One region of the Kitasatospora sp. NPDC127116 genome, then DNA from elsewhere that is predicted to be linked to it. Evidence: riboswitches for the same ligand, from Rfam matches in the RefSeq annotation. Region 1 holds a riboswitch; each other region holds the start of a gene.
What was found. Region 1 has a riboswitch for S-adenosylmethionine ahead of ACFVHV_RS33630 (IclR family transcriptional regulator). Riboswitches for the same ligand answer to the same signal wherever they lie in the genome.
Positions count from the first base shown of each region.

Region 2: it holds a riboswitch for S-adenosylmethionine, as region 1 does, so the genes downstream of both, ACFVHV_RS23845 (aminotransferase class V-fold PLP-dependent enzyme) here and ACFVHV_RS33630 (IclR family transcriptional regulator) in region 1, are expected to answer to the same signal.
Region 3: it holds a riboswitch for S-adenosylmethionine, as region 1 does, so the genes downstream of both, thrC (threonine synthase) here and ACFVHV_RS33630 (IclR family transcriptional regulator) in region 1, are expected to answer to the same signal.

Region 1 is NZ_JBHXTL010000115.1:16,846-26,766, forward strand. It holds gene ACFVHV_RS33625 (threonine/serine exporter family protein) at 1-1,209, shown strand, start outside; gene ACFVHV_RS33630 (IclR family transcriptional regulator) at 1,252-1,965, opposite strand; SAM riboswitch class I at 2,166-2,308, opposite strand; gene ACFVHV_RS33635 (hypothetical protein) at 2,408-3,481, opposite strand; gene ACFVHV_RS33640 (BTAD domain-containing putative transcriptional regulator) at 3,742-7,002, shown strand; gene ACFVHV_RS33645 (hypothetical protein) at 7,066-7,299, opposite strand; gene ddaH (dimethylargininase) at 7,445-8,269, opposite strand; gene ACFVHV_RS33655 (MFS transporter) at 8,339-9,634, opposite strand; gene ACFVHV_RS33660 (amino acid adenylation domain-containing protein) at 9,641-9,921, opposite strand, start outside.
Region 2 is NZ_JBHXTL010000062.1:25,928-35,848, reverse strand. It holds gene ACFVHV_RS23865 (NYN domain-containing protein) at 1-883, opposite strand, end outside; gene ACFVHV_RS23860 (hypothetical protein) at 988-1,251, opposite strand; gene ACFVHV_RS23855 (rhomboid family intramembrane serine protease) at 1,454-2,281, shown strand; gene ACFVHV_RS23850 (Lrp/AsnC family transcriptional regulator) at 2,278-2,559, shown strand; gene ACFVHV_RS23845 (aminotransferase class V-fold PLP-dependent enzyme) at 2,563-3,948, opposite strand; SAM riboswitch class IV at 4,000-4,118, opposite strand; gene trpD (anthranilate phosphoribosyltransferase) at 4,227-5,303, opposite strand; gene ACFVHV_RS23835 (hypothetical protein) at 5,423-5,848, opposite strand; gene ACFVHV_RS23830 (heme-copper oxidase subunit III) at 6,245-6,865, shown strand; gene ACFVHV_RS23825 (c-type cytochrome) at 7,053-7,862, shown strand; gene ACFVHV_RS23820 (Rieske 2Fe-2S domain-containing protein) at 7,871-8,923, shown strand; gene ACFVHV_RS23815 (cytochrome bc complex cytochrome b subunit) at 8,920-9,921, shown strand, end outside.
Region 3 is NZ_JBHXTL010000009.1:64,893-74,813, reverse strand. It holds gene otsB (trehalose-phosphatase) at 1-520, shown strand, start outside; gene ACFVHV_RS05995 (trehalose-6-phosphate synthase) at 507-1,973, opposite strand; gene ACFVHV_RS05990 (glucosyl-3-phosphoglycerate synthase) at 2,012-3,049, opposite strand; SAM riboswitch class I at 3,161-3,297, shown strand; gene thrC (threonine synthase) at 3,314-4,621, shown strand; gene ACFVHV_RS05980 (ubiquitin-like small modifier protein 1) at 4,657-4,935, shown strand; gene ACFVHV_RS05975 (cold-shock protein) at 5,473-5,676, shown strand; gene groL (chaperonin GroEL) at 5,998-7,620, shown strand; gene ACFVHV_RS05965 (hypothetical protein) at 7,777-8,133, shown strand; gene ACFVHV_RS05960 (hypothetical protein) at 8,155-8,328, shown strand; gene ACFVHV_RS05955 (hypothetical protein) at 8,335-9,057, opposite strand; gene ACFVHV_RS05950 (PadR family transcriptional regulator) at 9,124-9,507, shown strand; gene ACFVHV_RS05945 (hypothetical protein) at 9,504-9,921, shown strand, end outside.

The DNA.
Region 1 (9,921 bases):
GACCCGCTCCGCCGTCTGCTGCTCGAACTGGGCGAAGCCCTGCTGGGCGGCGGCCTGCCCGTCCATGACGTCGAAGAGGAACTCCACTGGCTGGGGCGGGCGCTGGGGGCGCCGGACGTACGGGTCGCCGCCCTGACCAACGGGCTCTTCGTCGCGCTGGGGCCGGACGACGCCACCCGGTTCCAGCCGGTCGGCACCGCGCTGCGGTTCGAGCAGACGGCCGACGTCCTCCACCTGGTGCACCGGCTGCGGGCGGACGAGCTCGACGGGTCCCGGGCGCTCGCCGAGCTGGACGGGATCCGGCGGGCGCCGGCCCGCCGGCCCGCGTGGGTGTCGGACCTCGGGGCGCTGCCGGTCGGGGTGGGGGTCTGTCTCTTCCTGCAGCCGGTGGCGGCGAACGTGCTGGCGGCCGGGCTCGGCTCGCTGATCGTCGTGGGGCTGACCGTGCTCGCCCGGCGGCTGCCGTACCTGCGGCCGCTGCTGCCCGTCACCGCCGGTTTCCTGGTCGCGCTGCTGGTCCTCTCGCTCGCCCGGGCCGGGCTGCTGGAGGGCCCGCTGCGGACCATCGTGGCCACGCTGGCGATCCTGCTGCCGGGCGGACTGCTCGTCACCGGGCTGTCGGAGATCGCCGCGGGTGCGTCCAGCGCGGGTACGGCCCGGCTGGTGTCCGGTGCGGTGCAGCTGGCGCTGTTCCTCGCCGGGGTGGCCGCGGCCGCGACGGCGGCCGGCGTGCCGGCCGCCGCGCTGGCCGACGTACAGGTCGCCAGGCCGAGCTGGTGGGTGATCGCGCTGGGGCTGGCGCTCGCGGTGGCGGGTGTGGTGGTCAGCGTGAACACCCCGCCCTCGGCCGTCCCGTGGATCGTCGTGGTGATCGCGGTCAGCGTCACGGTCCAGGTGGTGGTGGGGTCGGCGCACGGCGCGGCGGTCGGCGGCCTGGCCGGCGCGGTCACCGCCGCGGCCGCGGCCACCCTGGTGCACTGGCTGCCGGGCGGTCCGCTCTGGCAGGTGCTCTACCTCCCGGCGTTCTGGATCGTGGTACCGGGCTCCTTCGGCCTGCTGCACACCGCGCAGATCGAGGTCGGGAACGGCGCGCAGTCGGTGCTGACGGCCGTGTCGGCGGTCTTCGGGGTGTCGATCGGCACCCTGATCGGCTCGGTGATCAGCCGGATCCCGCGTCCCTCCCGCGCCGTGCTGCTGCCCCGGGCCTGAGCCCGGGGCAGGCGGGGCCCCCGACGCGGGCGGAGCCCCCGCTCAGGGGTGGCGCAGGGCCTCGGTGAGCCGGTGGGCGGCCTCGACGACGGCCTGGGAGAGGTGGGCGCCGGGGTGCCGGGTGAGGCGTTCGATCGGGCCGGAGACCGTGACGGCGGCGACCACCCGGTTGGACTGGCCGCGGACCGGCGCGGAAACGGAGGCGACCCCGAGTTCGCGCTCGCCGACCGACTGGGCCCAGCCCCGGCGCCGCACCCCGCTCAGCGCGGTGGCGGTGAAGCGGGCGCCCTGCAGTCCGCGGTGGAGCCGTTCGGGCTCCTCCCAGGCGAGCAGGATCTGGGCGGCGGCGCCGACCTTCATGGGGAGGGTGACGCCCACCGGAACGGTGTCGCGCAGGCCGGTGAGGCGCTCGGCCGCGGCCACGCAGATCCGCACCTCGCCCTGCCGGCGGTAGAGCTGGGCGCTCTCGCCGGTGATGTCGCGCAGCTGGGTGAGGACCGAGCCGGCCGCGGCCAGCAGCCGGTCCTCCCCGGCCGCCGTCGCGAGCTCGCCGAGCCGCGGGCCGAGCATGAACCGGCCCTGGGTGTCCCGGCTGACCAGGCGGTGGTGTTCGAGTGCGACGGCCAGCCGGTGGGCGGTGGGCCGCGCCATGCCGGTGGCGGCGACCAGGCCGCCCAGCGTGACGGGGCCGGCCTCCAGGGTGCCGAGGATCGAGGTGACCTTGTCGAGCACGCCGACGCCGCTCGTGTTCTCCATGTGGGGGTACTCCAGTCTCGGGGCCCGGAGCAGCGGACGGTCGCTGCTCACGGCGGCTCCTGGCGGGGAGCCGGGGGGTGTGGTCAGCGAGGACGGGCCGGGGGAAACGGCCGAATGCCTGCGCCGGGCACGAGACGGGTACGCGAAAGCGCCGGGGCGGGAAGCGCCCGGGCGAAGGACAGCACAGAGAGCACCGTGTCTCCTCATCTTTCCCGCGCCACAGTGGCGACAGGCCGGAGTTGGCACTGCCCCCGGACGGCACGGCGCGTACTTCGGACGCCGGGTCGAACGGGGAGTTGCCGGGGCTTCGTAGGGCCGGTCCCTCCACCCCTCTGGATGATTCGCCAGGAACGATACAAGACTTCCCGGGCCGCTCGGCAAGCCCCCCCACCTCCGACCCCCACCTCCGGCCCCCACCCCCGGCCGCCGCCCGCGGGCCCGCTCAGCGGTGGCGCGGCTCCGACAGGCCGGTGCACGGGGCCCGGTCCGGGCCGCCGGGGGCGGTGGCGTCCCAGGCATTCAGGGCGTCGAGGGCGGCGGCGCGTTCGGAGGCCGTCGGCCGGGTGCCCTCAGGGCCGAGCAGGTAGTCGGCGACCGGGGTGAGCAGCAGGGTCGCGTCGCCGGCCGGGAGCAGCAGGGCCTCGTCCCACCGGTGCCGGATGACGGTGCGGCGCAGCAGGGTGCCGTGGCGCGGCCGGAGCGGGCGGTGGCGGCCGCGGCGGCGGCGCCGTTCGGGGGCGACCTCGGTCTCCAGGACGGTGCGCACGTCCCGCAGGGAGCCGAGCGGCACGTGTTCGGCGGCGAGGTCGAGGAGGGCGGCGGCCTCCGGGGCGAGCCGGTAGGCGGCGACCACCGCGGCGGTCTCGACGGGGTCGAAGGGCTGCCCGGCGAGCTGGGCCACGTCGATCACGTCGCCCGCGAGGAAGGCCCGCCCGAGCCCCTCCTCGGCGAGGGCGATCAGGCATTCCACGTGGTCGTCGGCGGCCAGGTAGGGGCGGACCGGGACGGTGGCGAGGTCGCCGGTGAGCGCGGCGGTGGCGACCCGTACCTGGTACCACGGGTCCAGCAGCGGGTCCTCGCCCGGCCAGCGCAGGGTGACGGCGGTGTGCCGGGGCCGCTCGCCGAACAGGGTGACCTCCACGGACTCCACCGGGTGATCGGTGACCAGCCGGTTGACGGCCTGCCAGAGCGTGGCCTCGGTGGGGCTGACGAGGCCGAGCTCGGCCAGCGGCCGGGGCAGGTCGGGCGGGTAGTAGCCGGCCAGCGGCAGGTCGCGGATCGGACGGACCCCGGTGGCGTCGGCGAGGTCGCGCGCGACGCCCGCGTAGCACTCGGCCCGGTCGCGGGCGCGCTGCAGCTCGGCGCGGGCGTGCCGGCCCATCCGGACGCCGTCCCGGGCGAGCGCGGCGAGCACCAGGTACGGGAGATGGCGCTCGCCCCGGGCGCGGTGGAGCAGGTCGACCGGTCCGGCGGCCGGGTCGACGTCGAGCAGCCGGTGGAGCAGGTCGGTGTTCATGGGGGTCCGCCTCCGAGAGCCGTGGTGGTCGGCCGGACGGCGGCCGGGCGACCGGGGACGTGGCGGGTCCGGCGGTCGGGGCCGGGCCGACTGCGGGCGCCACACCGTCGATTGTGGTCACGGCCGATCAACGCCGGATCACCACCGGGTCGATGATCCCTCGACATCCGCGGGGTGCCGTGGGTTGATAGGGGCTCATCGAATCGGGGGGCGGCACGTGCGCGGACGGGGGCGAGCACATGAGGCGGGCAGGTGCAGGGATGGATGATTTCCGGTTCTCGGTGCTGGGACTGATGAGAGCGCAGCGCGGCGCGACCGCGCTGAAGGTGGGCAGCCCCCAGCAGCAGGCGATGCTGGCGGTGCTGCTGCTGCGGCCGGGCCACGGCGCGAGCGCCACCGACCTGATCGACGCCCTGTGGGGCGAGGAGCCGCCGGGCACCGCGATGACGACGGTGCGCACGTACGCCTGGCGGTGGCGCAAGGTGCTGCACGGCGAGGAACCGGACGCTCCGACCGTACTGACCTCGGTCGGGGACGGCTACCGGCTGGTGCTGCCCAAGCACGCGGTGGACGCCGCGCAGGCGGAGGAGCTGGCGGCGCAGGCCGAGCGCACGGCGGCCGCCGGGCAGCCGCAGCAGGCCCGTGATCTGCTGAACCAGGCACTGGAGTTGTGGCAGGGCGAGCCGCTGGCCGGCATCCCCGGCCCGTTCGCGCAGCGCCAGCGCCAGCGGCTCCAGGAGCTGCGGCTGACCCTGCTGGAGGAGCGGATCGCCCTGGACCTGGCGCTCGGCCGCTACTCCCGGTGCATCCCGGAGCTGACCTCGCTGACCACCGAACACCCGCTGCACGAGCGGGCGTACGGGCTGCTGATGCGCGCGCTGTACCAGGCCGGGCGGCAGGCGGACGCGCTGGCGGTGTTCCGCGGCGCGCGTCAGCTGTTCCTGGCCGAGCTGGGCGTGGCGCCCGGAGCGGAGCTGGACCTGCTGCACCAGCGGATCCTGGAGGGCGACCCGGCGCTGGCCGCCCCGGCGCCGGTCCTGCGGCCGGTGTCCGCCCTGCCCGGGCCGGCCGCGCCCGTGCCCGGCCCGGCGGAGCGGACCGCGCCCGGGGCCGGATCGCCGGAGCCGGCCGGCGGACCCGCGGCGCCGGACGCACCCGCCGCCGCCCCGGCCGGGAACGGCGTGCCGGCCCCCAGACCGGCCCAGCTCCCGCCCGACGCGGCCGACTTCACCGGCCGTACGGTGCTGGTGGAGCGGCTGGGCGGGGCCCTCGGCGCGCCCGGCCAGCAGGCGCTGGCGATCGCGACCGTGGTCGGCATGGGCGGGGTCGGCAAGACCGCGCTGGCCCTGCACGTCGCCCACCGGGTGCGCGAGGCCTACCCGGACGGGCAGCTGTACGTCGACCTGCGGGGCGCCGACGCCACCCCGGCCGACCCGGAGGCGGTGCTCAGCGGCTTCCTGGTGGCGCTCGGCGTGCCGGCCGACGCGGTGCCGGACGGACTGGACGCCCGCTCGGCGCTGTTCCGTTCGGTGGTGGACGGCCGGCGGCTGCTGCTGGTGCTCGACAACGTCCACGACACGGCGCAGATCAGACCGCTGCTGCCGGGCGCGGTCGGCTGCGCCGTGCTCACCACCAGCCGCACCCGGCTGTCCGGACTGCCCGCGACCGTCCAGGCCGACCTGGGCGTCTTCGAACCCGAGGAGGCGCTCGAACTGCTGGGCCGCACCATCGGCGCCGAACGGCTGTCCGCCGAGGCCGAGGCCGCCCGGGAGCTGCTGCTCGTCTGCGGCCACCTCCCGCTCGCGGTGCGGATCGTGGCGGCCAGGCTGGCCGCCCGGCCGAGCTGGACGGTGCAGACGCTGGGCCGCCGGCTGGCGGTCGAGCGCCGACGGATCGACGAGCTGCGCATCGGCGACCTTGAGGTGGCGGCCGCCTTCGAGCTGAGCTACCGCCAGTTGACGCCCGCCCAGGCCCGGGCGTTCCGGCTGGCCGCCTCGGTGGACGGTCCGGACCTCGGACTGCAGGCCGCGGCCGCCCTGCTGGACCTCGACGAGTACGACGCCGAGGACCTGCTGGAGGCCCTGGTGGACGTGGCGATGATGGAGTCGCCCTTCCCCGGCCGCTACCGCTTCCACGACCTGCTGCGCGCGTTCGCCCGGCGCCGTCCGGACGATCCCGGCGCGGCGGTGGCGGCCCGCGACCGGATGCTCGACCACCTGCTGGCCACCGCGTGCACGGCCTTCCAGCACGCCGTTCCCGGGGATCCGGCGGCCGGCGCGCTGGGGCCCGCCCGCAGCGCGGGCGTTCCGCTGGACGGCCCGGACGGGGCGCGGGCCTGGGCCGAGGCGGAGGGTTCCGGGGCGATCGCGCTGGCCGCCCAGGTGGCGGGCTGGACCGTCGCGGACGACGCCGCGGCCGCCCCGCCCGCCGCTGCCGACGGCCCCGCGCCGACGCATGGCCCGACACACGGGCCGGGGCAGGGCCCGGGGCCCGAGCCGCTGCGCGCCGCGATCGATCTGCTGATCGCGCTCACGCCGTTCGTCCTCGCCCCGCCCAGCCGTCAGCTGGCCACCACCGCACAGGCCCTGGCCGCCGCCGCGGTCCACCGCGCCGACCACCGGGCAGCTGGCCGGGCGCACTTCCTCCGCGGCAACGTCGCCCTGGCCGCCACCCGGCTGGAGGAGGCGGAGGCGGCCTCCCGGCTGGCGGTGGCCGCCTCCCGCTCGGCGGGCGACACGGTGATCCTGCGCCAGGCGCTGAACGACCTCGGCCTGGTCTGCCAGTTCCTCAGCCGCTACGACGAGGCCGTCGGGCACTACGACGAGGCGCTGCTGCTGGCCCGCGAACTCGGCCACCGCTCCGGGGCGCTGGTGACGACGGTGAACGCGGCGCTGGCCCGGGTGCGCAGCGGGCGGGCCGCCGAGGCGGTGCCGATCTGCCACGAGGCGCTGGCCGAACTGCGGACCCGGCACGACGATCCGGGCCGGGCGTACACGCTGTACGTGCTGGGGCTGGCGCTGCACGGGCTGGGGCGGCACGAGGAGGCGGTCACCTGGTTCGGCGAGTGCCTGGCGGTGGCCTCGGCGGCCGGTCTGCGGGCCCGGGCGGCGCACGCCCGCTACCGGATGGCGGACAGTCTGCGGTCGCTGGGCCGGACGGACGAGGCGCTGGAGCACGCCGGGCAGTCGCTGGAGCTGTGCGAGGAGCTGGGTGCCGAACGGGACCAGGGCCACGCGCTGGTGGTGCTGGGCCGGACCCTGGCCGACCTCGGGCGGGAGGCCGAGGCGGGCGGCCGGCTGCGGGAGGCGCACCGGATCTTCGTCCGGCTGGGGCTGCCGGAGGCGGCGGAGGTGGCGGGGCTGCTGTCCCCGCGGGAGGGTTCTGCCGCATCGGCCGCATCGGCCGCGTCGGCTCCGTCGGCCGGATCGGCTCCGTCGGTCCCGTCGGCTCCCTCGGTCCCGGCGGCTCCCTCGGTTCCGAAGGGGCGGCGGGCCGCCGACCGGCTGTCGTCGGGCTGCTGAAGAATCGATCCTGCGCCCGGCTTCGGCGCGCTCAGGAACCTGCGTGCACGGGGCCCGGCACGCTCAGGAACCGGTGCTGTTCCAGTCGCCGGTGCTGCCGTGCCCGGTGCTGGTCGGGGTCGGGGTGGGGACGGCCGTCGGCGTCGCGTCGCCGCTCACCACCGTCGCCGTCCCGGTGCCGGCCGACTCCGCCACGGCGGCCGTGGCGGAGAGGCCCGCGCCCAGGGCGACGACCACCCCGAGGCCGACCGTGAACAGCCGCAGGCGGGTACGGGCGGTGGCCGGACGCTGCGTCATCTCTGGTGCTCCCTTGGGTCGCTTCCCCGGGGGGAAGGGGTTCCGTCGTGGTGTGGCACCAGTCTGGCCGGGGGCGGTCAACGGCCGATCTACAGCCGAGCACCGGTGGTCACCACTGATCACCGGTGCCCGGCCGAGCCGCTTCTCAGACCTCCGAACGGTTCTCCGAACGAATCTCCAGGGTGCAGCACTTCACGCTGCCGCCGCCCTTGAGCAGCTCGCTGAGGTCCATCCCGATCGGCCGGAAGCCGCGCTCGCGCAGCCGCGCGGCCAGGCCGACGGCCGCCTCCGGCAGCACCACGTGCAGGCCGTCGCTCACCGCGTTGAGGCCGAACACCGCCGCGTCCTCGCCGCCCACCAGCAGCGCGTCCGGGAACAGCCGCCGCAGGACGGCACGGCTGCCGGCTGAGAAGGCCTCCGGGTTGTACATGATCTCGTCGCCGTCGAGCACGGCGAGCGCGGTGTCCAGGTGGTAGTAGCGCGGGTCGACCAGCTCCAGCCCGATCACCGGCCGGCCGAAGAACTCCTGGGCCTCCGCGTGCCCGTCGGCCACGCTGCGAAAGCCCCGCCCGGCCAGCACGGAGCCCGCGGTCAGCAGCAGGTCCCCCTCGCCCTCGTTGACGTGCTCCGGATCGCGCGTCTCGTAGCCCCGGGCGCGGAACCACTCCAGGTAGGCCGGGCCCTCCGCGGCCCGCTCGGCGTTGCGGAAGCGCGCGCCGAGCACCTTGCCGTCCACCACGGTGGCGCCGTTGGCCGCGTAGACCATGTCGGGCAGGCCGGGCAGCGGGTCGATCAGGTCGACCCGGTGGCCGAGCTCGCCGTAGAGGGCGTACAGCCGCTCCCACTGGGCGACGGCGAGGTCGGTGTCCACGGGCTTGGCGGGGTCCATCCACGGGTTGATCGCGTAGCTGACCTCGAAGTGGGTCGGACGGCACATCAGGTAGTGGCGCGGGCGGGCGGTGCGGGTCATCGGGGCCTCCGGGTGAGGGCGGATCGGGAGGTGGCGCGAGGTGGCGCGGGATGGGGCGGGGCGGCGCGGTCAGGCGGCGGGGTCCGACGGCCGGGTCGGGAAGTCGCGCAGGCCGCGCAGCGGGCTGGCCAGCAGCACCCCGCCGGCCGAGAGCAGCACGCCCGCCATCAGCCAGATGGTGCCGCGGGCGCCGATCACCTCGCCGAGCCAGCCGCCGAGCAGGGCTCCCACCGGGATCGCGCCGTAGTTGAGGGTCGCGGAGCTGGCCCTGATCCGGCCGATCATCTCGGGCGGGCAGTAGGCCTGGGAGAAGCTGCCGGCCAGGACGTTGCCCGCCACCACGCCGCAGACCGCGACGGCCCAGGCGAGTGCGCTGACCACGAGCGGCAGCCGCTCGCCCGCCAGCGGCAGCAGCAGGATGAAGGGCGCGACCACCAGCTCGCAGACCAGCAGCCCGCGCGCGGTGCCCAGCCTGCGGGCGATCCGCCCGGCCAGCATCGCACCGGCCAGCCCGCCGACGCTCACCAGCGCGAACACCGCGCCCACCGCGCCCGGTTCGATCCCCACGCTGCGCACCAGGAAGACCGTCTGCACCGCCTGGATGCCGTTCAGTCCCAGGTTGCCGACCGCCGCGAAGCAGGCGAACGTGCGCAGGTAGGGATCGCGCAGCAGGAACCGGACGCCCTCGCCGATCTCGCGCGGGATGCCGCGCCGTTCGGACACCGGCGGGGGGCGCTCCTCCGTCCTGATCCGCCGCAGGCAGAACGCCGACACCAGGTAGGTGAGCGAGTCGGCGAGCATCCCGCTGGCGGCGCCGAAGGCCTGCGCGAGCAGACCGGCCGCGCCCGGGCCGGCGATCTCCGCCGCCGAGGCCCCGGAGCGCAGCTTGACGTTGGCCTCCAGCAGGTCGGCCTTCGCCACCAGGGTGGGCAGCACCGCCCCGTAGGCGGTGGAGAAGAACACCTTCACCGCCCCGGTCAGCAGGGCCACCACCACCAGCTGGGCGAGGGAGAGCGCCCCCAACCACGCGGACACCGGGACGCTGGCGAAGAGGACGAGCAGCAGCAGGTCGCAGACCAGCATCACCCGCAGCCGGGGCCAGCGGTCCACCCAGGCTCCGGCCGGCAGGCCGAGGAACAGCCAGGGCAGCCAGGCGGCGGCGTTGATCACGCCCACCGCGAAGGGGCCGGCGCCCAGGGTGACCACGGCCACCAGGGACAGCGCCACGCTTCCGACGGCCGTGCCGAGGGTGCTGGTGGTCTCACCGATCCAGAGCCGGCGGAAGTCCCCCTGGGCCCACAGGCCCCACCGGCCGCGCGGCCGCTCCGGCGGCGCCGGTGATTCGATCGGGACGGTGGTGGTCATCGCGGGTCACGCTCCCGGCTTCTGGGTGTGCCGCTTCTGGGTGTGCGGCTTCTCGGTGTGCAGCTTCTCGGTCAGCACGGCGGCGATCCGTGCGAGGGGTTGCGGCCGGGTCAGCTCGCCGTGGGCGCAGGCCAGGCGGTGGCTCTCGATCCGGCCGTCCAGGTACGGCCGCCAGCTCTGCTCGTACGGCCAGTCGGCGGGCTTGCCGGTGGTCGCCCCGAAGAAGACGGCGTCCCCCCGGTAGCGGGCCGGCACGTGCTCGGCCATCAGCTTGCGGTGCCGGTCGA
Region 2 (9,921 bases), on a different contig from region 1:
CGACGCTGCGCCCCTCACGGGCCGACCGGCGGCCCTGCTCGACCGCGTTCTCCAGCTCCGAGACCCGGTGCCTGAGCCTGCGCGCCTCGGTCTCGGCCGCACCGCGCTCGGCCGCGGACTGCGCCTTCAGCGCTTCCAGCTCGCCGGCCACCCGGCGGGTCTCGGCCTGCGCCCGGCGGGTGTCGCTCTCCAGCGACCGCACCTTCTTGCGCAGCGACTCGGCCTCCTTGCGGACGCCGTCCGACTCGGCCCGCTGCCGGTCCACGTCCGCCCGCGCGGAGGCCCGCACCTCGGCCAGCTCGGCGTGCAGCTTCTCGACCAGCCGGGCCGACTCCGCGGCCGCGTCCTCGGCACCGGCCCGCTCGGCCTCCTCGCCGGCCTCGGCCACCAGCCGGCTCCAGCCCGCCGAACGCACCAGGTAGGCGGCGGCCGCGACGTCCATCGGATCGGCGGCGCTCGGGACGGTGCCCGACTCCAGCGCCTTCACCAGGTCCGGCTGCCCGAGGCGCAGCCGCTCCGCTATCCGCACCCGGAAGGCGGGCTCCGCCTCCAGGGCCGCCGCCAGCGCGGTGGCCGCGTACTTGGCCCGCCGCGCCGGGGTGAACTTCACGTACTGACGCAGGCTCTGCGGGAGCTCGCCCGCCGGAAGCCCGCCGAGCGCGTCCGAGGCCAGCCCGACCACGCGCCGGCGCACGCCCTCGGGCAGCGGCCGGTCGAGCTTCTCGACAGCGTGCTCCGCCGCGGGCTCGGAGGAGTCGTTCGCCGCCCCGGCCGCCGCCCCGGCCCGGGCCTCGGCCGCAGCGGGCTGAAGCCCCTGGGCTTCGCCGGGCTCCTTCGCTGCGTCCACCACGTCCTCGGCTCCGATCCTGGTCCAGCGGGGCACGGCCGCGACCTCCCCCTGTCGTCACGCTCCGTGCGTCTTGTTCTGCATTGTCCCGTGCGGCGCGGGTGGGTGCGCCGCGCACCCACCCGCCGCGGCGGCGGGGATCAGCCCTGCTCGGTGGGGGCCTGCGCCCCCTCGGCACCCGGGCGGGCCACCAGCTCGACCTGGTCCACCGCGTTGCACCAGCGGCAGCGCACCGACTCGATGGTCTCGCTCAGCACCTCGGTCTCCTCGACCTTGGACTCGCCGGCCAGGTCGAAGTGCAGGAACTCGGTCACCCGCGCGGTGCGGGTCACGTCGAAGCGGGTGAGGTTGCCGCACAGGGTGCAGCGCCAGCGCGTCTCGGCGGTCAGGGCGGGGACGGTCATCGGGGGGTCCTCTCGGGTGGTCCCTTCGTGGGCCAGGCGCTCCCCCCGGAGCCCCGGCATCGGCGGCGGGAGGCGGGAATGCCCGCCCCAAGCCTATTGCCTGGGGCAACCATCGCGGCCACCGGTCGCCCGAACACCCGCACTGGTCCACCTGCCGTAAACCGCCGTGTCACCTGCGGCGCCCGGAGGGATGCTTGGCCGCATGGCGCTCGCGGTCCCCGACGACACCGCCGCCCGGGGCGGCCGCCCGGCCGCGACCGTCCCGGCGGTCAGCTACGCCCTGATCGCACTCAACACCCTGGTCTTCCTGCTCGGCCCGGCCGCCGGGCTCAACCCGCTGTACGGCACCGGCCTGGCCCGGGTCTGCGCGGAGCAGCGGTACGAGCAGCGCTGGGGCGCCGTCCCGGCCGAGGTGCTGGCCGGGCGGCCGCTGACCGCCGCGCAGCTGGCCGAGGCCCCCGACCCGGTCCCCGGCTGCCCGGCCGCCCCGACCCCGGGCAAGCACCCGGCCCTGTCCGTCCTCACCGGGCTCTTCCTGCACGCCGGCTGGCTCCACCTGCTGGGGAACCTGCTCTTCCTCCAGGTCTTCGGCCCCACCGTCGAACGGCGGCTGGGCCGGGCCCGGTACGCCGTCTTCTACCTGGCCGCCGGCAGCCTGACCACGTACGGCTTCGCGCTCGCCGAGGCGCACTCGCCGAACTCCACCCGGGTGCTCATCGGGGCCTCCGGGGCGATCGCCGCCGCGCTCGGCGCCTATCTGCGCCTCCACCCCCGGGCCCGGGTCACCACCCTCGTCCCGCTGCTGCTCTTCCTGCCGCTGCGGTTCCCCGCCTGGCTGGTGCTCGGCCTCTGGTTCGCCCTGCAGTGGTGGTCGGTGCACTCGGCCGGGCCCGGGGTGGCGTACCTGGTCCACGTGATCGGCTTCTCGGCCGGGTTCCTCTACGCCTGCACCGTGGTTCGCCACCCCCCGCGACGACCCGGCCGACGCCCGATACGCTGGCGGCACCCCACAAAGGAGCCCGAACTGTGATCACCGCCATCGTCCTGATCAAGACCAGTGTCGACCGCATCCCGGAGATCGCCGAATCCATCGCCGCCATCGACGGCGTCAGCGAGGTCTACTCGGTGACCGGGGGCTACAACCTGGTGGCGATGGTGCGGGTGCGCCGGCACGACGACCTGGCCGAGGTCATCCCGGGCCGGCTCAACAAGGTCCCGGGCGTGGCCCACACCGAGACCCAGATCGCCTTCCGCACCTACTCCCAGCACGACCTGGAAGCCGCCTTCGCCCTCGGCCTGGACGAGTAGCGCTCAGCCCTCGCGCCGCCCCCGGTCGATCTGCACGGTCGCGACGCAGCGCCCGCCCTCGTTGCGGTAGTTCCAGGCCGCCCCGTCCGTGACCAGCTCCCGGACGGCGGTCAGGAAGCGGTCGACGTGCTCGTCCGGCGTCCCGGCGCCGAAGCTCACCCGGATCGCGTTCAGGCTGCGCTCGCCCGGCAGCGAGGGCTCCGGCGCGCCACACTCGGACGGGGCGACGTCCTCGTCCCCGAGCAGCGTGCGCACCAGCGGGTGGGCACAGAACAGGCCGTCGCGCACCCCGATGCCGTACTCGGCGGACAGCGCGGCCGAGAAGTGCGAGCTGTTCCAGCCCCGGACGACGAAGGACAGCACGCCGACCCGGGCGGAGTCGGAGCCGAACAGGTTCAGCACCTTGACCTGCGGGATCCGCTCCAGCCCGGCCGTCAGCCGGGCGATCAGCTGCTGCTCGCGGGCCTCCAGCGCATCGAAGCCGGCCTCGGTCAGGGCCCGGCAGGCCGAGGCGATCGCGTAGGCGCCGATGACGTTCGGCGAGCCGGCCTCGTGCCGGGCCGGGCCGGTGTGCCACTGCACGGCCACCGAGCCGTCGCTCTCCCGGGCCACCGTCCGGGTCGCCCCGCCGCCGGCCAGGTACGGCTCGGCCGCGTCCAGCCAGTCCGCCCGGCCGGCCAGCACCCCGGCGCCGAACGGCGCGTAGATCTTGTGGCCGGAGAAGGCGATCCAGTCGACGTCCAGCTCGCGGACCGAGACCCGGTGGTGCGGCGCCAGCTGGGCGGCGTCCAGCACCACCCGGGCGCCGTGCCGGTGCGCGGTCCGGGTCAGCTCGGCGACCGGCCACAGTTCGCCGGTCACGTTGGAGGCGCCGGTGACGCAGAGCAGCTTGGGGCCCTCGGGCGCCCCGGCGAGGGCGGCGTCCAGGGCGGCCACCGCCTCGGCCCGGGAGCGCGGCGCCCGCAGGTAGGTGACGCCCAGTCCGGCGTGCGCCCAGGGCAGCAGCGAGGCGTGGTGCTCGGTCTCGAAGGCGAACACCCGGGTGCCGGCCGGAAGGGCCGCGGCCAGCAGGTTGAGCGAGTCGGTGGTGGCCCGGGTGAAGACCACCTGGTCGCCCTCGCGCAGGTCGAGGAACTCGCCGACGGTGCGGCGGCTCTGCTCGAACAGGTCGGTGGACAGCTGGGAGAGGTACCCGGCCCCGCGGTGGACGCTGCCGTAGTACGGCGCGTAGGCGGCGACGTCGTCCCACACCCGCTGGAGCGCCGGGGAGCTGGCCGCGTAGTCCAGCGCCGCGTAGCCGACCTTCTCACCGTTGGCGAGCGGGACCTGGACGTCGGCGCCGAGGACGGCGAGCGGGGCGCAGGTCTCGGTGGTGGCGAGAGGGGACATGAGGATGCACTCCTTCAGGGGTGAGGGACCCCGGGAGTGCTAGTCGTCGGGCGTCCGCGCTTGTCGCACGGACGGCTTGCCGTGACGACCCGGTCCTCACCCAGGGCACCCCGCCACGGACGGAGGGTTGCCGGACAGCCAGCTGGGGCTTCGCACTGTCACTCATGACCTGGCCAAGACTCTAGGCCGCGTCCATCGGGTGGTCAAACGGGCATCCAGCATCCGGACAGCGCGGGAGCCCGTGCCGGCGTTCCGGCACGGGCTCCCCAACTACCGCCTCAGATCCGGCTGGTGGCCTCCGACCAGCGTCGCAGCAGGTCCTGCGCGGCACCGGAGTCGATCGCCTCCGCGGCCCGCTCCATGCCGGCCGCCAGCTGCTCGGCGAGCGGCGCCTCGCCGAGGTCCAGCGCGACCAGCGCCGCCGCCGTGTTCAGCAGGACGGCGTCCCGCACCGGCCCGTGCTCCCCCGCCAGCAGCCGCCGTGCGACCTCGGCGTTGTACGAGGCGTCCGCCCCGCGCAGCGCCTCGATGCCGACCAGCTCGATGCCGACGTCCCGCGGGTCGAAGGTGGTCTCGGTGACCACCCCGTCGCGCACCAGCCAGACCTGCGAGGTGGTGGTGATGGTCAGCTCGTCCAGCCCGTCGTCGCCGCGGAAGACCAGCGCCGTCGCGCCCCGTTCGGCCAGCACCCCGGCGATCAGCCCGGCCAGCCGGGTGTCGAAGCAGCCGATGGCGTGCGCGGTGACCCTGGCCGGGTTGGTGAGCGGGCCGAGGATGTTGAAGGAGGTCGGCACCCCGAGGTCGCGCCGCGCGGTGGCGGCGTGCCGCATCGAGGGGTGGAACTTGGCCGCGAAGCAGAAGGTGAGACCAACCTCCTCGGCCACCTCGGCGACCCGCTGCGCGGAGAGGTCCAGCGCCACCCCGAGCTTCTCCAGCACGTCCGAGGAGCCGCTGGCGGAGGAGGCCGACCGGTTGCCGTGCTTGACCACCTTGGCGCCGGCGGCCGCCGCGACGATCGCCGACATGGTGGAGATGTTGACGGTCTTCGCCCGGTCCCCGCCGGTGCCGACGATGTCCACCGCCGGTCCGGGGATCTCCAGCGGCTCGGCGTGCTCGTACATCGCGTCGACCAGGCCGGCGATCTCCTCGACCGACTCGCCCTTGGCCCGCAGAGCGATCATGAACCCGGCCACCTGCACGGGGGACGCCTCGCCGCTCATGATCCGGTCCATCGCCCACGCGGTGGACGCGCGGTCGAGGTCCTCCCCCTGCAACAGCGCGGCCAGGAGGTCCGGCCAGGTGCGGATCACCTGCGCGGGGTCGCTACCGCCGTTCGCAGGGTTCACGTTCACCATGGCTGACTCCAGCTGTTTGTCGGTTCCCCGCTCCGGGGGGACGTCCGTACGGATGGAGCCAGCCTATCGAGCGAAGGGGCCGCTTCTACCCCTCTCTTTTCCAGTTGCCGGGGGGGAATTCAGCGGACGACCGGAGTCCGCTTCGCCAGCCGCGCCCGCAGCAGGGTGGCGACCGCCCCGGCCAGCGCCACCGGCTCCACCGGGCGGGAGATGGCGGCGTCCGCCCGGCTCCAGGCGGCGAGCCAGGAGTCCTGCGGCCGGCCGATCAGCACCAGCACCGGCGGGCAGCCGTAGATCTCGTCCTTGAGCTGGCGCCCGAGCCCCAGCCCCCCGGCCGGAACGGCCTCGCCGTCCAGCACGCAGAGGTCCACGCCCCCCTTCTCCAGTGCCTTGAGCACCGCGGGGGTGGTCGCGCACTCCAGGTAGGACAGTTCCGGAAGATCCTCGGCGGGCCGACGGCCGAGCGCCGTCAGCACCTGCTCGCGGGTGTTGCGGTCGTCGCTGTAGACGAGGACGGTGAGCGTCTCATCGGTCGTGTACGCCATGGACCCTGCTCCCTCAAGTGTGATCCGGACCACGTTCGCCTGATCCGGATGCTACTCCCGATCACCCTCCGCCGAGTCCCCCTCGCGCACGATCCGTCCCGAGCCGCCGCGCCCCGGGCTCACCCGCCCGGAGGACGGCCCGTCACCCGATCCCGTCCAGTCCACCCGTACGGCCGACCCCGGGCCCGTCCCCCTACCTCCCACGGCTGCTCCGACCGTGCAGCGACGCGCCGGGCAACGGGGTCGCAGGCCCCTCCGAGGAACCATCAGAAAAGGGACACGCCGCTGCTCAACCCCCGTCCGGGCACCCCGGCACCCCCCAAGGGGGCATACCGCACGCACCGGACACTCCGAGGGACACCCCCCGACGTGAAGACGGAATAAGGGACCGACATAATGTCCGTCGTGGCGACAGCAACAGCAGTAGAAACCGGGCACGCGCACGGATCGGTCAACCGGCCGAACATGGTCAGCGTCGGAACGATCGTCTGGCTCAGTTCCGAGTTGATGTTCTTCGCGGCCCTCTTCGCGATGTACTTCACGCTCCGCTCCGTCAAGGGGCCGGAGTTCTGGACCGAGAAGGCCCACGCCCTCAACGTGCCCTTCTCCTCGGTCAACACCACGATCCTGGTGCTCTCCTCGCTCACCTGCCAGCTCGGCGTGTTCGCTGCCGAGCGCGGTGACGTGAAGAAGCTCCGGGCGTGGTTCATCCTCACGTTCGCCATGGGCGCGGTCTTCATCGGCGGCCAGGTCTTCGAGTACACCGAGCTGGTCAAGAAGGACGGCCTGTCGCTGTCCTCCGACCCGTACGGCACGGTGTTCTACCTGACCACCGGCTTCCACGGGCTGCACGTGACGGGTGGTCTGATCGCCTTCCTGCTGGTCCTGGGACGGACGTACGCAGCCAAGCGCTTCACGCACGAGCAGGCCACCGCGGCGATCGTCGTGTCGTACTACTGGCACTTCGTCGACGTCGTGTGGATCGGCCTGTTCGCGACCATCTACCTGATCAAGTAACCAGCTGATCAGGTCGCTGGCCACCGGCTGCGGCCCCCGCCCTCACCGGCGACGGGCCGCTTCTGCCGGTGCCGACGCTCCCACCGACCGACCGCGCGCGCAGCCCTAGACAGGCAGCCTCGTGCCGGCCAGACCGGCCGCCGGGTGCACCCACCAGTCGACCAGATCCTGACACCGGGGTTATTCCGTGAAAAAGCTCTCCGCACGACGGCGCCACCCATTGGCGGCGCTGGTCGTCCTACTTCTCGCCCTGGCGGCAACCGGGGGGCTGTACGCCGCGTTCGCGCCCGCCGACAAGGCGCAGGCCGACGTCGCCGCGCAGTCGCTCGCGATCGATGAGGGCAAGAAGCTCTTCGCCGTCGGTTGCTCCTCCTGCCACGGCATGAACGGCCAGGGCAGCAGTGACGGTCCGAGCCTGGTCGGCGTCGGCTCCGCCGCTGTCGACTTCCAGGTCGGCACCGGCCGCATGCCCGCCCAGCAGCCCGGCGCCCAGGTCCCGCGCAAGAAGAACATCTACTCGCAGGCCGAGATCGACCAGCTCGCCGCCTACGTCGCCTCGCTCGGTCCCGGCCCGGTGACCCCGACGGAGGAGCAGTTCACCTCGACCAACCCCGAGGACATCTCCAAGGGTGGCGAGCTGTTCCGCACCAACTGCGCCCAGTGCCACAACTTCGCCGGCCAGGGTGGTGCCCTGACCAAGGGCAAGTACGCCCCGTCGCTCGAGGGCGTGGACGCCAAGCACATCTACGAGGCCATGCAGACCGGCCCGCAGAACATGCCGTCGTTCCCGGACACCACCATGCCCGAGGAGCAGAAGAAGCAGATCGTGGCCTTCGTCCGCCACACCACCAACGATGAGCCCAACCCCGGCGGTCTCACCCTGGGCAGCCTCGGTCCGGTGACCGAGGGTCTGTTCGGCTGGATCTTCGGCCTCGGCACGCTCATCGCGGTCGCGATCTGGGTCGCCGCCCACACCACCAAGGCCAAGAAGTCATGAGCCACGACATGTCAGAAGAGAAGCTCCCGGAGCCGCACGGCTCCGCCGGCGAGGTGGCCGACCACGGCAGCCCGTTCGCCGACCCGGGCCTGCCGGCCCACGAGCCCCGGCGCACCGACATCGACGAGCGGGCCGCCCAGCGCGCCGAGCGCCAGGTCTCGCTGATGTTCGTGATCTCGATGCTCGCCACCGTGGGCTTCATCGCCTCGTACGTGGCCATCGACCCGGACAAGATCGTCTACATCTTCCCGCTCGGTCACGTCAGCGCGCTGAACTTCGCGCTCGGCCTGACCCTGGGCATCGCGCTGTTCATGATCGGCGCGGGCGCGGTCCACTGGGCCCGCACCCTGATGTCGGACGTCGAGCTGCCGGCCGAGCGTCACCCGATCGAGGCTTCCGACGAGGTCCGCGCGGACGTCATCGAGCAGTTCAAGACCGGCGCCGCCGAGTCCGGCTTCGGCCGCCGCAAGATGATCCGCAACACCCTGATCGGCTCCATGGCGCTGGTCCCGCTCTCCGGCGTGGTCCTGCTCCGTGACCTTGGCCCGCTTCCCGAGAAGAAGCTCAAGGAGACCGGTTGGAAGGAGGCGACCGAGGCCAAGCCGCTGCCGCTGATCAACATGAACACGCTGCAGCCGATGAAGCCCGAGGACATCGTCATCGGCTCGCTCACCTTCGCCATGCCGGAGGGCCTGTCCACGCACAGCGAGGACTTCCAGCAGCGGATCGCCAAGGACGCCCTGATGCTGGTCCGCATCGCGCCCGAGGACATCAAGGACGAGAAGTCCAAGGAGCTCGGATTCGAGGGCATCCTCGCCTACTCCAAGATCTGCACCCACGTCGGCTGCCCGATCAGCCTGTACGAGCAGCAGACCCACCACGCGCTCTGCCCCTGCCACCAGTCGACCTTCGACCTGGCGGACGGCGCCCGCGTCATCTTCGGCCCGGCCGGTCACCCGCTGCCGCAGCTGAAGATCATCACTGACGAGAAGGGCAACCTGGTCGCCACCGGCGACTTCGATGAGCCCGTCGGCCCGAGCTACTGGGAGCGTGCTCGATGAGTAGCGCGAGCAGCACCACGACCGGTGCCGCCAAGCCCTCCAGCACGCGTGAGAAGCCCGCCAACAAGTGGGAAGCCGCGGCTGACTGGACGGACGGCCGGCTGGGGATCTACTCCCTCGCCAAGGCCAACCTGCGGAAGATCTTCCCGGACCACTGGTCCTTCATGCTGGGCGAGATCTGCCTCTACACGTTCGTCATCATCATCCTGACCGGCGTCTACCTGACGCTGTTCTTCAAGCCCTCGATGGCCGAGGTCGTCTACGACGGCTCGTACGTGCCGCTCAAGGGCATCCCGATGTCGGAGGCCTACGCCTCCACGGTGGACATCAGCTTCGAGGTCCGCGGCGGTCTGCTGATCCGTCAGATCCACCACTGGGCCGCCCTGGTCTTCGTGGCCGCGATGCTCGTGCACATGATGCGCGTGTTCTTCACCGGCGCGTTCCGCAAGCCGCGTGAGATCAACTGGGTCTTCGGCTTCCTGCTGCTGGTCCTGGGCATGTTCGACGGCTTCTTCGGCTACTCCCTGCCGGACGACCTGCTGTCGGGCACCGGTATCCGCTTCATGGAAGGCGCGATCCTCGCCGTCCCGCTGATCGGCACCTACGTCCAGATGTTCCTGTTCGGGGGCGAGTTCCCCGGCCACGACATCGTGCCGCGCTTCTTCACGATCCACGTGCTGCTGATCCCGGGCATCATGCTCGGCCTGCTGGTGGCGCACCTGATCCTGGTCTTCTACCACAAGCACACCCAGTGGGCGGGCCCGGGCAAGACCGAGAAGAACGTCGTCGGCATGCCGCTGATGCCGGTCTACATGGCCAAGGCCGGTGGCTTCTTCTTCCTGGTGTTCGGCCTCATCGCCGTCGTCTCGGCGATCGCCACGATCAACCCGATCTGGGCGTACGGCCCGTACCGTCCGGACCAGGTCTCCACGGACGCCCAGCCCGACTGGTACATGGGCTTCTCCGAGGGCCTGATCCGTGTCATGCCGGGCTGGGAG
Region 3 (9,921 bases), on a different contig from region 1:
CTCGGCGCCGGAGGCGCATCCGGGGGTGGCGCGGGTGCGGGACGTGCTGCCGGTGGTGCTGGAGCGGGTCGGGGCGCCCGAGGGGACGTGGGTGGAGGACAAGGGGCGGTCGGTGGCCGTGCACACCCGGCGGACGGCGGCGCCCGAGGAGGCGCTGCAGCTGCTGCGGGCGCCGGTGGGGGACCTGGCGGCCGAGCACGGGCTGGTGGTGGAGCCCGGGCGGCTGGTGCTGGAGCTGCGGCCGCCGGGGGTGGACAAGGGGGCGGCGCTGACCGGGTTCCTGCGGGAGCGGGGGGCCCGTGCGGTGCTCTACGCGGGGGACGACCTGGGGGACGTGGCGGCCTTCGCCGCGGTGGAGAAGCTGCGGGGCGAGGGCGTGGCCGGGGTGCTGGTGTGCGCCGGTGCGGTGGGGGACGCGCCGGTGCGGGAGCTGGCCGACCGGGCGGATCTGGTGGTCGCCGGGCCGGAGGGGGTGGTGGAGCTGCTGGGGGCTCTCGGGGAGGCGCTCACAGGGCGTTGAGCTGGTCCAGGAACCACTGCTGCGGGGGGAGCGCGGTGGCCGCCGCGGCCAGGCGGCCGGTGCGGTCGGCGCGCTCCTTCGGGTCCATGGTGAGAGCGGCGTGGAGGGCGTCGGCGGTGGCGATGACGTCGTAGGGGTTGACGGTGAGGGCGTCGTCCTTGAGTTCGGCGTGGGCGCCGGCCTCGCGGGAGAGGACGAGGGCGCAGCCGTTGTCGGAGACCACCGGGACCTCCTTGGCGACCAGGTTCATGCCGTCGCGGATGGGGTTGACCAGGGCGACGTCGGCCAGGCGGTAGGCGGCGAGCGAGCGCGGGAAGTCGTCGTCGACGTGGAGGAGCAGCGGCTGCCAGGCGGGGGTGGCGAATTCGGCGTTGATCTCGTCGGCGAGGCGCTGGACGGTGGCCGTGTAGTCGCGGTACTCGGCCAGGTCGGTGCGGGAGGGGTAGGCGAAGGCGATGTGCACCACCCGGTCGTGCCACTCGGGGCGGGTGCGGAGCAGGTGCCGGTAGGCCTGGAGGCCGCGGACGATGTTCTTGCTCAGCTCGGTGCGGTCGACCCGGACGATGGTGCGGCGGTCGCCGACGGTCCGGCGGAGGGCGGCGAGGCGTTCGTCGACGTCGGGGCGGTGGGCGCGTTCGCGCAGGAAGCCGGCGTCGGCGCCGAGGGCGTGGACGCCGAGGCCCGTGGTGCGGCCGTCGAGGGTGACGGTGAGCGCGTCGTGGTCGACGGTCGCGTCCAGGAGGTCCTCGCAGCAGGCGGCGAAGGCGCGGGCCCAGCGTTCGGTCAGGAAGCCGGCCCGGTCGGCGCCCAGGATGCCGGTGAGGACGGCCCGGGCGACGTCGTCGGGCAGCATCCGGTAGTACTCGGGCGGGGCCCAGGGGGTGTGCGAGAAGTGGCCGATCCGCAGGTCGGGGCGGGCCGCCCGGAGCAGGGCCGGGACCAGGGAGAGGTGGTAGTCCTGGACGAGGACCGCGGCGTTCGGGGCGGCCTCGGCGGCCAGGGCCTCGGCGAAGGCCTCGTTGTACGCCCGGTAGGCGGCCCACTCGGTGCGGAAGCCGGCGTCGAAGGCGGGTGCCGTGGGGGTCGCGTAGAGCAGGTGGTGGACGAACCACAGGGTGGAGTTGGCGACGCCGTTGTAGGCGCGGGCGAAGGTCTGCGGGTCGATGTCCAGCATCCGTACGGCCTGGCCGCCGACCTCGTGGCCGGCCAGGTCGAGGCGGCCCCGCGGCGCCTCGGCGGCGGCTCTGCGGTCGGCGTCGTTGAGGGCGGCGCAGACCCAGACGGCGTTCGGGTCCGCGATGGCGGAGAGGCCGGAGACCAGTCCGCCGCCGCCGCGGCGCAGGGTCAGCGTGCCGTCGTCGGCGGTGCTGAAGGACACCGGTCCCCGGTTGGAGGCAACCAGGACGGGGGCGGTGCCGGTCGCGCTCGAACGGTTGGTCGTGAGATCGCCCATGGTTGGGATGTTGCCGGGGGTTCGGGGCGGCAAACCCCTCAATGACGGGTCGCGTATTCGGGGACGGTGTGCATCGGGGGGCGTTCCAGGGCGGTCACCGGGTGGGTGTGGGCGGTGAAGGCGCGGGTTTCCGGGTCGCGGGTGAACTGGGTGAGCTGGGGGTGGACGAGGTCGGCGGAGGCCTTGAGGCGGTGGGTGCGGTCGAGGCGTTCCAGGGCGGTCCGGTAGATGGTGGCGGCCATCCGGCCGAGGGCCTGGCCGTCCTGGTGGCGGTGGTGCCGGACGCCGACGTCCACCTGGGCCAGGGCGTCCAGGCCGGCCAGTTCCAGGGCGTCGACCAGCAGGCCGAGTTCGACGCCGTAGCCGGTGGGGAAGGGCAGCCGTTCGAGCAGTGAGCGGCGGGCCGCGTACTCGCCGCCGAGGGGCTGGACGAAACCGGCGAGTTCCGGCCAGTGGAGGTTGAGCAGGGGCCGGGCGACGAGTTCGGTGACCCGGCCGCCGCCGGCGGGCAGGACGGCGCCCTCGGATTCCAGCGGGCGGTCGTACATGGCCTTGACCAGCTGGATGGACTCGTCGGTCAGCAGCGGGCCGAGGATGCCGGAGACGAGGGACGGGTCGAATTCGCGCAGGTCGGCGTCGACGAAGCAGACGATGTCGCCGCGGGTGACCAGCAGCGAGCGCCAGAGCACCTCGCCCTTGCCGGGGACGGCGGGCAGCCGGGGCAGGACGGCGTCGCGGTGCTCGACCCGGGCGCCGGCCTCGGCGGCGACGGCGGCGGTGGCGTCGGTGGAGCCCGAGTCGACGACGACGAGTTCGTCGACGAGCGGGAGGCGTTCCATCAGCTCGCGGCGGATGGTGCGGACGATGTCGCCGACGGTGGCCTCCTCGTCCAGGGCGGGGAGGACCACGCTGACGGTGCGGCCGGTGCGTTCCTTGGCGGCGAGGAGGGTGCGGACCGGCCGGTCGGCCGCGCTCCAGGAGCGGCGGCGCAGCCAGGACGCCGCCTGCGGGAGGAGCTCGGGAATCGGTTCGGCGGGCACGGAGGTCTCCTCGGCGGGGTCGGTGGGACGGGTCATCTCGCGTGGCGGACGGACCCGTTCAGGATTGACGCCTTCGGATACAGTCTTCGTACAGCGGTCGGACCTTTGCACGCCGGGGTCGCCGTTGAGCATCACCACAATTTCACAAGCTCATCCAGAGGGACTGAGGGAACGGCCCGTTGACGTCCCGGCAACCTTCCCGCGCGGCTGTCTGTCGACAGGCCCCGGCGGGACAGGTGCCAATTCCGGCCTGTGGCGCGACCGTGCCACGGGGAAGATGAGGAGAGAGGCCTCGCCATCATGGCTATCGACACCGCCGCACCCTCCCCCAGCCTTCGGCCGGGGGGACCCCCGCCCGTCGACCTCGGCCCCGCCGCCGCGCTGTCCTGTCGCGAGTGCGGCACCCGCTTCCCGCTCGGCCCCAGCTTCGCCTGCCTGGAGTGCTTCGGCCCGCTGGAGATCGCCTACGAGTTCGGCAGCGAGGGCGCCGAGGAGCTGCGCAAGCGGATCGAGGCCGGTCCGGCGTCCATCTGGCGGTACGCGCCGCTGCTGCCGGTTCCGGCCGACGTGGCGTCGAAGCCCAATCTGAACCCGGGGTGGACCCCGCTGGTGAAGGCGGACAACCTGGGCCGGGAGCTCGGTTTCACCGCCCAGCTGCACGTCAAGGACGACTCCGGGAACCCGACGCACTCGTTCAAGGACCGGGTGGTCGCCTGCGCGATCGAGGCGGCCCGGGCGTTCGGGTACACCACGCTGTCCTGCTCCTCCACCGGCAACCTGGCCGGCGCGGTGGGGGCGGCGGCGGCCCGGGCCGGGTTCCGGTCCTGCGTGTTCATCCCGCACGACCTGGAGCAGGGCAAGGTCGTCATGGCCGGGGTGTACGGCGGCGAGCTGGTCGGCATCGAGGGCAACTACGACGACGTGAACCGCTTCTGCTCGGAGCTGATCGGCGATTCGGCCGGCGAGGGCTGGGGCTTCGTCAACGTGAACCTGCGGCCGTACTACGGCGAGGGTTCCAAGACGCTGGCGTACGAGATCTGCGAGCAGCTCGGTTGGCGGCTGCCGGAGCAGATCGTGATCCCGATCGCCTCGGGCTCGCAGCTGACGAAGATCGACAAGGGCCTCCAGGAGCTGATCAGGCTCGGCCTGGTCGAGGACCGGCCGTACCGGATCTTCGGTGCCCAGGCCGAGGGCTGCTCGCCGGTGTCGGCCGCGTTCAAGGCCGGCCGGGACGTGATCAAGCCGGTCAAGCCGGACACCATCGCCAAGTCGCTGGCGATCGGCAACCCGGCCGACGGCCCGTACGTGCTGGACATCGCCCGCCGCACCGGTGGCGCGGTGGAGGACGTCACGGACGCCGAGGTCGTGGCGGCGATCCGGCTGCTGGCGCGGACCGAGGGCATCTTCGCCGAGACCGCGGGCGGGGTGACCGTCGGCGTGCTGAAGAAGCTGGTCGAGACCGGGCAGCTGGATCCGGCCAAGGAGACCGTCGCGATCAACACCGGCGACGGCCTGAAGACCCTGGACGCCGTCTCCGACGCCGGGATGACCGCCGTCATCCGCCCGACGCTGGACTCGTTCCGCGCCGCCGGCCTCGCGTCCGCCTGAACCACCCGATCGGCCCCGCCCCCGCAAGGAGAGTCATGAGCGCCAACGTCCGCATTCCCACCATCCTCCGCACCTACACCGACGGTGCCGCCGTGGTGACCGCCGAGGGTGCCACCCTGGCCGAGGTCGTCGCCGACCTGGAGAAGAACCACCCGGGCATCTCGGCCCGCATCCTGGACGACACCGGCAAGCTGCGCCGCTTCGTGAACGTCTACGTGAACGACGACGACGTGCGTTTCGCCGAGGGCCTGGCGACCGAGATCGAGGACGGCGCCGGCATCTCGATCATCCCGGCGGTGGCCGGCGGCTGCTGAGCCTTCGCGACCAACCCGCGGTCGCCCGCGCGTACGGAATTCCGTTTCCCGTATGCGCGGGCGACCGCTGGCATTCCGGCCGGAATATTTCCCGGTCGAGTCGGAGTAGAGTGTGGCTCGGTTGGGAACAGGGTTTCCCTTTCGGCCCCCGCAGTGCTCGGCCCGGGGGCGTCCGGCCGGCGGGACCGGCCCGTGAAACATGTCAGGCGGATGTCAGAATTCCCGCGGACATTTGAGTAATTCGTCCGCTATGTCCGGCGTGAAATGCCGAGATTATTCCGATTCGGCCCGTCCTGTCCCTTGACATCGAGGCGGAATTACCGGTGGCTGGCCCTGTTGCAGAGGGCGTCGATCCGGATACATTCAGCGGCGGTCGACGCAATCACCCGCTCGCCGGAAGCCGCCTGGCGTCCTGCACGGAGGGTTGCGGCGTGCACGGCTGCGCCCAGGGGGGGTTCCCCGGGCCGGCCTTCAACCAACCCGGGCCCGCGACCTGCGGGCGCGTGAAGGGCCAGCACAGCACTAGGGGAGTTCGGAATGGCTCAGGGCACCGTCAAGTGGTTCAACGCGGAGAAGGGCTACGGCTTCATCGCGGTCGACGGTGGTGCGGACGTCTTCGTCCACTACAGCGCGATCCAGATGGACGGCTACCGCACCCTCGAGGAGGGCCAGCGGGTCGAGTTCGAGATCTCTCAGGGACAGAAGGGCCCGCAGGCGGACATGGTCCGCGCCGCGGTCTGACCCCTTCCGACCCCAGGAGCTCGGCGCGGCCCTGCGGCTGGTGACCTCTCGCTTCTCGACGGGCCCGTGCGACTCGTGTCGCACGGGCCCGTCGGCGTTCCCGGGCGGCCCCGGCGGCGGCTCGCGGATTGCCGATTGGGCTTGCACTCGCCCACCCGGAGTGCTAATCATTGGCGTTAGCACTCACAGTGTGAGAGTGACAGCGGACCGGGTCGGTGAGGCCCCCGGGAGCGGAGGGAATGGACCTCCGCGCACCAGGGCCGTCCGTCGCGGGCACCCCTTGGTCCGAGCAGTCGACCGTGTCCCGGAGGACCACTTCTGATGGCCAAGATCATCGCCTTTGATGAGGAAGCTCGCCGCGGCCTTGAGCGTGGCATGAACCAGCTCGCCGACGCGGTGAAGGTCACGCTCGGCCCCAAGGGCCGCAACGTCGTGCTGGAGAAGAAGTGGGGCGCCCCCACGATCACCAACGACGGTGTCTCCATCGCCAAGGAGATCGAGCTCGAGGACCCGTACGAGAAGATCGGTGCGGAGCTCGTCAAGGAGGTCGCCAAGAAGACGGACGACGTCGCGGGTGACGGCACCACCACCGCCACCGTGCTCGCCCAGGCCCTGGTTCGCGAGGGTCTGCGCAACGTCGCCGCCGGCGCCAACCCGATGGCCCTGAAGCGCGGCATCGAGAAGGCCGTCGCCGCCGTCTCGGACCAGCTGCTGGCCCAGGCCAAGGATGTGGAGACCAAGGAGCAGATCGCCTCCACCGCCTCCATCTCGGCCGCCGACACCCAGATCGGCGAGCTCATCGCCGAGGCCATGGACAAGGTCGGCAAGGAAGGCGTCATCACCGTCGAGGAGAGCAACACCTTCGGTCTGGAGCTCGAGCTCACCGAGGGCATGCGCTTCGACAAGGGCTACATCTCCGCCTACTTCGCCACCGACCTGGAGCGCATGGAGGCGACGTTCGAGGACCCGTACATCCTCATCGCCAACTCCAAGATCGGCTCGGTCAAGGACCTGCTCCCGCTGCTGGAGAAGGTCATGCAGAGCGGCAAGCCGCTGGTCATCATCGCCGAGGACGTCGAGGGCGAGGCCCTGTCGACCCTGGTCGTGAACAAGATCCGTGGCACCTTCAAGTCCGTCGCCGTCAAGGCCCCGGGCTTCGGTGACCGCCGCAAGGCCATGCTCGGCGACATCGCCATCCTCACCGGTGGCACCGTCATCTCCGAGGAGGTCGGCCTCAAGCTGGAGAACGCCGGCATCGACCTGCTGGGCACCGCCCGCAAGGTGGTCATCACCAAGGACGAGACCACCATCGTCGACGGTGGCGGCGACAGCGAGCAGGTCGCGGGCCGCGTCAACCAGATCCGCGCCGAGATCGAGAACAGCGACTCGGACTACGACCGCGAGAAGCTCCAGGAGCGCCTCGCCAAGCTGGCCGGCGGCGTGGCCGTCATCAAGGCCGGCGCGGCCACCGAGGTGGAGCTCAAGGAGCGCAAGCACCGCATCGAGGACGCCGTCCGCAACGCCAAGGCCGCCGTCGAGGAGGGCATCGTCGCCGGTGGTGGCGTCGCCCTGCTGCAGGCCGGTGTCGCCTTCGACAAGCTGGAGCTGGACGGCGACGAGGCCACCGGTGCCAACATCGTCAAGGTCGCGCTGGAGGCCCCGATCAAGCAGATCGCGACCAACGCCGGCCTGGAGGGTGGCGTCGTGGTGGAGAAGGTGCGCAACCTCCCCGCCGGTCACGGCCTGAACGCGGCCACCAACACCTACGTCGACCTGATCGCCGAGGGCATCATCGACCCGGCCAAGGTCACCCGCTCCGCGCTGCAGAACGCCGCCTCCATCGCGGCGCTGTTCCTCACCACCGAGGCCGTCATCGCCGACAAGCCGGAGAAGGCCGCCGCGGCCGCCGGCGGCGGCATGCCGGGCGGTGACATGGACTTCTGATCCTGATCGCTTCGATCGGATCGGTTGGACCTCGTCCGTGTGGGCGGTTCCCTTCGGGGGGCCGCCCACACGGCGTTTCGGCGGTCCGGGTGTTCCGGGCGTTCCGGGTGTTCCGGGCGTTTCGGCGTTCCGGACGTGTCGACGGAGAATGGACGGATGGCTGCTGACGACATCGAGACCGCCCTGCACAACGCGCGGGCACTGATCCTGGCCGACCTCACCGCGCGGGACGTGGCGGACGCCGCCGTCGTCTCGCTGGTGGAACAGGCCGTGACGCACCGCCGCTGGTGGCTGGAGCAGTGGCCGGACGGCACCGAGTACGTGCTCGGGCTGGTCGCCCAGGACGTCCAGGACGCGCTGCTGGAGGCGTACGGGCGCTGGCCGCTGTGCGCCGACTGCGCGGCCGACGGGGACCCGCACGCCCTCGGCGTGGAGCCCGAGCTGGGGCCGGACCCGCACTGGGTGTGCGGCAAGCAGGGCGCGGTGGTGGCACCCGTGGGGAAGCTCGCGTAGACCCGTGCGTACGGTGGCGGCATGAGGCGCTGGGTGTGGGGTGCGGTGGGCGGGTGCTGCGGGCTCGGGCTCTGGTGGGCCGCGGTGGAGCTGTCGGGGGCCGGCCAGGACGCGTGGTGGGCCGTGGTGGGTCGCCTGCCCGCGGTGCCGGCGGGGATGGCCGCCGCGGACCGGGTGCTCGCGCGGCGGGGCTGACGGGCGTCAGAGGGCGCCGAGTTCGGCCGTCAGATTGGTCCGCGCGGCGGCCGTGAAGCGCTCGCGGGCGGCGGGGGTGCGGTAGAGCGCGGGCAGGGCGAGCAGATGGCGCAGGACGGCGGCCCGGCCGGCCGAGAAGTCCGGCGCGGGGACGAAGCCGTACTCCTCGCGGACGGCGGCCGCGTACGCCGCGTACGCCTCGGGGCTGCCGCCGAGGACGGCGAGGTCCGCGTCGCAGAGCACCTCGCCGTTGCGGTCGCCGGGCGCCGGGTCGTGGCCGACGGTGAGCAGCACGAGGCGCTCGACCTCGGCGACCCGCTCGGCGGGCAGTCCGGCGGCGGTCAGCGCGCGGACGGCCAGGGCGGCGCTGCGCTCCTCGTTCTCGGTGCGGTCGGGGCGGTAGACGGCGTCGTGGAACCAGGCCGCGAGCCGGACGGCCTCCGGGTCGTCGGCGTGCCCGGCCAGCTCGTCGACGTGTTCCAGCACGGCGTGCAGGTGGGTGACGGTGTGGTAGCGGCGCTGCGGCTCCGACCAGCGGCGCAGCAGCTCCCGGCCGTACGGTTCGGGCTCGACGGCGGCCCCGCAGCGGGTCAGCAGCGCGGTCCAGGCGGCGAGCAGGCCTTCGGTGAGCGGGCCTTCGCCGAGCGGCCGGTGCCCGGGGGTGGACGGTCGGTGCCCGGCGGACTGCCGGTGCGCGGCGGCGGACGGGTCGTGCTCGGTGGTCGGCATGGCGACCATTGTGGCGGCCCGGCCGGGCGCTGGACCTATAGGTAGGTTGACGATATATGTAGTCGTATGACTGAACGCTCCATGCAGGAGCCCACGCTGCTGCTGCTCACCGCGCTGGCCGATGCCCCGCGGCACGGCTACGCGCTCATCCAGGAGATCGCCGCGATCTCCGACGGCCGGGTCAGGATGCGCACCGGCACGCTCTACGGGGCGCTCGACCGGCTGCTGGGCCAGGGCCTGATCGAGGTCGCCGCCGAGGAGGTGGTGGACGGCCGCGCCCGGCGCAGCTACGCGCTGACCGGGGCCGGCCGGGACGCGCTGGCCGCCGAGGCGGAGCGGCTGCGGGCGGTGGCCACCGAGGCCGAGCGCCGGCTCAGCAGGATCCGGTCGATGCTGCCGGGCAAGGCCGGGTCGCAGGGGCGGCCCGCGGCGGGGGGAGGCCTCTCATGAGCACGCCGGCGATCGGCGCGGCGCCCTCGGCGGTGCTGCGGGCCGCGCTCCAGCTCTACCCGGAGCGGTACCGCCGCGAGCGCGGCGAGGAACTGGCCGAGGTGTTCGCCGACACGACCGCGGCCGGCGGCCGGCTGGCGGTCGCCCGGGAGGTCCTCGGCCTGGCGGTGTACGGGCTGCGGGTGCGGCTCGGACTGACCGGGGCCTCGCCGGCCGGGCGGCTGCTGGCGCTGCTCGCGCCGATGCTCGCCGGGGCGGTGGCCGGGGCGGCGCTGGCGGCCTGGCTGACCACGGCGGACCGGGTCGCCAACCGGTTCGCCTGGGACGACTCGTTCGGGACCCGGTTCGCGATGTTCTGCCCGCCGGTGGCCGCCGCGCTGCTGGTGGTGGCGGCCCTCCTGGGACGGTGGGCGG